One region of the Thalassospira sp. CH_XMU1458 genome, then DNA from elsewhere that is predicted to be linked to it. Evidence: riboswitches for the same ligand, from Rfam matches in the RefSeq annotation. Region 1 holds a riboswitch; the other holds the start of a gene.
What was found. Region 1 has a riboswitch for thiamine pyrophosphate ahead of WBY09_RS09330 (ABC transporter ATP-binding protein). Riboswitches for the same ligand answer to the same signal wherever they lie in the genome.
Positions count from the first base shown of each region.

Region 1 (2,400 bases):
GTATCGGGATGGCCGCCGCGATGATTTCAAACTGGCGCGCCCTTGAAACCGGATCAGACGCACCGGTAACGGTTGATCAGCGGCTGGCGTCGAAAGGGTTCAGTATGACAATCCGCCCACAAGGCTGGACATTGCCAAACGTCTGGGACCAGCTGGCGGGCGACTATCAAACGCGTGACGGGTGGATCCGGCTACATACCAACGCGCCACATCACCGCGCGGCGGCACTTTCTGTTCTGGGCGATTACGAAACCCGCGATGATCTGGCGATGGCTGTGCTGGATTGGCAAAGTGACATGCTTGAAAACGAAATTGTCGCGGCCAGTGGATGTGCCGCAACCATGCACAGCCTTGAGGAATGGCAGGCACATCCGCAAGGAATATCCATCGCTACCGATCCACTGATCTGCTGGGACCAGCACGCAAACACCAATGTCGCCCCCGCGTCAATTGACCCGGCCCGCCCGCTTCGTGGTATCCGCGTTCTTGATCTGACACGTATCCTGGCCGGCCCCGTCGCCGGTCGTTTTCTGGCGGCTTATGGTGCCGATGTGTTGCGCATCGATCCGAGGGGCTGGGACGAAGGTGCGGCCATTCCCGAAGTCACACTTGGCAAACGCTGTGCGGGACTTGATCTACGGGACCGGGAAGACCGAAAACTGTTTGAAGACCTGATTAGCGGTGCTGACATCTTGCTGCATGGCTATCGTCCTGACGCCCTGTCCGAATTGGGGTATGACGCCAAAACGCTGCGCGCGATTAACCCGGCGCTGATTGATGTGACGTTGTCTGCCTATGGCTGGACCGGGCCGTGGGCCAAACGACGCGGGTTTGACAGCCTCGTGCAAATGAGCTGCGGCATTGCCGATTGGGGGATGGAACAATCAGGGTCGAAAAAGCCCCTACCGCTTCCGGTTCAGGCCCTTGATCACGCGACGGGATATTTGATGGCGGCCAGCGCAGTTCACGCCCTGATCCGCCGCGCCGCCCATGGCGAGGTCACAACCGCCCGCCACTCATTGGCCCGAACGGCACATATGTTAAGCAAGACAGCGACACCTGACTGCCTTGGCATGATCGCCGCGGAAACAGATGCCGATATTGCCCCGCATTTTGAAAACACAGACTGGGGCCCAGCCCGGCGCATCGCCTTTCCGGTCAGTATCGCAGGAACACCGCATCACTGGGATCATCCGGCGGGAAAGCTGCATCGTCATGGCGCGCACTGGTAAGCTGTGATCAGGATCAAGTCCAAGAACTGTTACAAAACTTGACGGCAGCGATTTGTCTGCGCATAGTCCCCTGATCTCCGGGGGGGCCGATCGTAAATCGGCTGAGAGGTTCGGTGTTGCCGAACGACCCTTTGAACCTGAACCGGTTAAGACCGGCGTAGGAAGGATCGAATGCGCAGCACAGAACACGCGCCCCAGATGGCGCAAGACAATCCAACCAGATTTGATATTGCGCTCCGTGCGGCCCGCGTGGCTTTCAACGGCGTCGATATTTTCCATGATCTCGACCTGACCTTACAGGCGGGCAGTTTTACCTGTCTACTCGGCCCAAGTGGTGTCGGCAAAAGCACGCTTTTGCGCTATTTCGCAGGCCTCGTCGAAGGCGATGTTAGCGGTACCATCACCTGTTCGGACAACATCGCGCTTACCGGTCGGGTCGCCTATATGGCGCAACAGGACCTGCTCTTGCCATGGCGCAGTGTTCTCGAGAATGTGGTGCTGGGTGCTGTCCTACGCCACGAAAAACCCGATTATGAGAAAGCCTCACATTTACTGACCGAAGTCGGATTGCATGACGCGGCAAACCTCCGCCCGGCTGAACTGTCCGGTGGCATGAAACAGCGTGCGGCCCTTGCCCGCACATTGATGGAAGATCGCCCGGTCGTTTTGATGGACGAACCGTTTTCGGCCCTTGATCCGCTCAACCGCCTGCGCTTGCAGGAGCTGGCCGCACGGGTGCTGCGGGGCAAAACGGTGTTGCTTGTGACCCACGACCCGCTTGAGGCATTGCGCCTTGGCGATCGCGTGCATGTCCTGACCGGCAGCCCGGCACGCTTGCAAGACGCCATCACGCCCAAGGGCCAAAGCCCGCGCAACATTGCCGATCCCGAAATCCTGGCACAGCAGGCCGAACTACTCGGCCAACTTGGTGCCGAGCGGTCGGAGGGCGCAGCATGAGCACGCAAAACAATCCTCATACCAATAAAAAAGCACTGTCGGAGCAACGCTGGCTGATCCTTGCGCGGCCGCTGATTATTATCATTGCGCTGATTGCCACTTGGCAAATGTTGGTGATTGTTACCGGTGCGCCGAAATACATGCTGCCACCGCCTGCAGATGTCTGGCATACCCTAATCGCGCGTCATGCAGTCCTGTTCGATCATGCGAA
Region 1 is NZ_JAYMDW010000002.1:422,506-424,905, reverse strand. It holds gene WBY09_RS09335 (CoA transferase) at 1-1,232, shown strand, start outside; TPP riboswitch at 1,302-1,413, shown strand; gene WBY09_RS09330 (ABC transporter ATP-binding protein) at 1,404-2,189, shown strand; gene WBY09_RS09325 (ABC transporter permease) at 2,186-2,400, shown strand, end outside.

Region 2 (2,400 bases), on a different contig from region 1:
CGCCTGCAATCGCGGCCATCGTGGTTTCCACCATCGAATGGTCGCGACACAGATCGGGATCAAGCACGAGATAAAGCGACAGATCAAACGACTTCATAGAACATTGATCCGAAGGTTCTTGGCATAAGTCGTGGCATCAAGGCGATGCAGGCCATCGATAAAGGCTGTCATGAAGGATGCCGGGCCGTTTGCCGTATTGGCGGCGATTTCGCCCGCCACGGCAAAATTGCCAAGGGCGGCAACGGTGGCTTCAAACGCCTGATCCGGTGCAACCGCAAGATAGCCGCCAACAAGCGCCGTCAGCGAACAGCCTGTGGCGGTGACTTTCGGCATCAGGTCCGATCCACCGGCAATGCGCACGGATCGTTTGCCATCGGTGACAAAATCAACCTCGCCTGTAACGGCAACAATGGCACCTTGTGCGATGGCAAGGCCGCGTGCGGCCTCTTCGGCCTGTTCGACCGGATCGCCGCTATCAACACCCTGACCGGCACTTTGACCGCCACCAAGCGCAATGATTTCCGATGCGTTGCCGCGAATGACGGTGGGTTTGAATTTCAAAAGCGCTGCCACGGCATCGCGGCGATACCCGGTGGCAAAATGCGCCACTGGATCAAGCACCCAAGGTTTGCCCGCAGCATTGGCCGACTTGGCCGCGGCAATCATGCCTTCGACCCAGTTGGGCGAAAGGGTGCCGATATTGACCGTCAGCGCACCGGCAATCGCGGCAAATTCACCGGATTCTTCTGGTGTGTGAACCATCGCTGGTGAGGCGCCAGCGGCCAGTAAAACATTGGCGGCATAGTTCATCGCAACATAGTTGGTGATGCACTGGACCAACGGATTGGTCGCACGCATGCGTTCAAAAAGATCAGTCGCGGTCCGGGAAATTTCGGTCGTCATGTCGAGGCTCCAATGCAGAAACTTTGCGTATGGAGACCCAGTTCGAAGTCGGAATGATGGAGAACGTCGTAATCCGCGTTCGCACCGTCCCTACGCCAGTATGAACTGGATCAGGTTCAAAGGGTCACTGCGCGGCAGTTTCTCAGCCCCCTTGTCGGGGCTCCCCTTGGTGAGTGCTCAACATGGGTTTTAAACTGTCTTCTGTCAATTCATCCGATCGGCATGATTGGGCAAAAGAAAAACGGCGGAATGGTATATGCCATCCCGCCGTTTCGAAGCCTTTTTGCGATAGGTTACTTGCGACGTTCCATCGCGGCCTTGAGTGCGGCAGCCATCGCACCGCCATCGCCGCCAGCGTTACCACCGGCATTGCCACGACCTTGGCCGCCCTGATGGCGCGGGCCTGATGAATGCTGCGGACGGTTGCCGCGCGGTGCATCGCCGTGATTTTCGGCACGCTTTTCACGCGTGGCTTCGTAATCCGGTGCGGATTTCATCGAAAGGCCGATACGTTTGCGCGGTGCGTCGACTTCCATCACGGTAACGGAAACGATTTGACCGGCCTTGACCACCTGACGGGGATCTTCGACGAACTTGTCAGCAAGCTGGGAAATATGAACCAGGCCATCCTGATGCACGCCGATATCAACGAACGCCCCAAAGTTGGTGACGTTGGTGACCGTGCCTTCAAGCTTCATGCCGGTGCGCAGATCCTTGATCTCATTCACACCTTCGGTGAATTTGGCGGTCTTGAATTCCGGGCGCGGGTCACGGCCGGGCTTATCGAGCTCGGCGATGATGTCGCGGATGGTCGGGACACCAAATGTGTCATCGGCGAAATCTTCGGGGCGGAGTGTCTTGATAAAGGCCGAATCGCCGATCAGTTCTGCCAACGGCTTGGCGGCCTTGGCGCTGATTTTTTCGACCAGCGGATAGGCTTCCGGGTGCACGGCCGATGCATCAAGAGGATTGTTGGCACCGCGAATACGCAAGAAGCCCGCGCATTGCTCGAACGCCTTTGGTCCAAGACGCTCGACCTTTTTAAGATCCGCACGGGACTGGAACGCCCCGTTGGAGTCGCGATACCCAACGATATTGCGCGCCAGCGTCTCGGTCAGGCCTGCCACACGGGTCAAAAGCGGGATGGAGGCGGTGTTAAGGTCAACCCCAACACCGTTCACGCAATCCTCAACCACGGCATCAAGCGACCGGGCCAGTTTGGTTTCCGATACATCATGCTGGTACTGTCCGACACCGATGGATTTCGGTTCGATCTTCACCAGTTCTGCCAGCGGGTCTTGCAGGCGGCGCGCAATTGATGCCGCCCCACGGAGCGACACATCAAGATCGGGGAATTCTTCGGCTGCGAACTGCGATGCGGAATAAACAGACGCACCGGCTTCGTTGACGATCACCTTGGTCGCCTTAAGCGCCGGGAAGCGTTTAAGCATCTGACCGGCAAGTTCGTCGGTTTCACGTGAAAACGTCCCGTTGCCA
Region 2 is NZ_JAYMDW010000001.1:533,349-535,748, forward strand. It holds gene thiE (thiamine phosphate synthase) at 1-97, opposite strand, end outside; gene thiM (hydroxyethylthiazole kinase) at 94-903, opposite strand; TPP riboswitch at 974-1,080, opposite strand; gene WBY09_RS02530 (Tex family protein) at 1,197-2,400, opposite strand, start outside.
Region 2: linked by a shared signal. The riboswitch ahead of thiM (hydroxyethylthiazole kinase) and the one ahead of WBY09_RS09330 (ABC transporter ATP-binding protein) in region 1 are both predicted to bind thiamine pyrophosphate.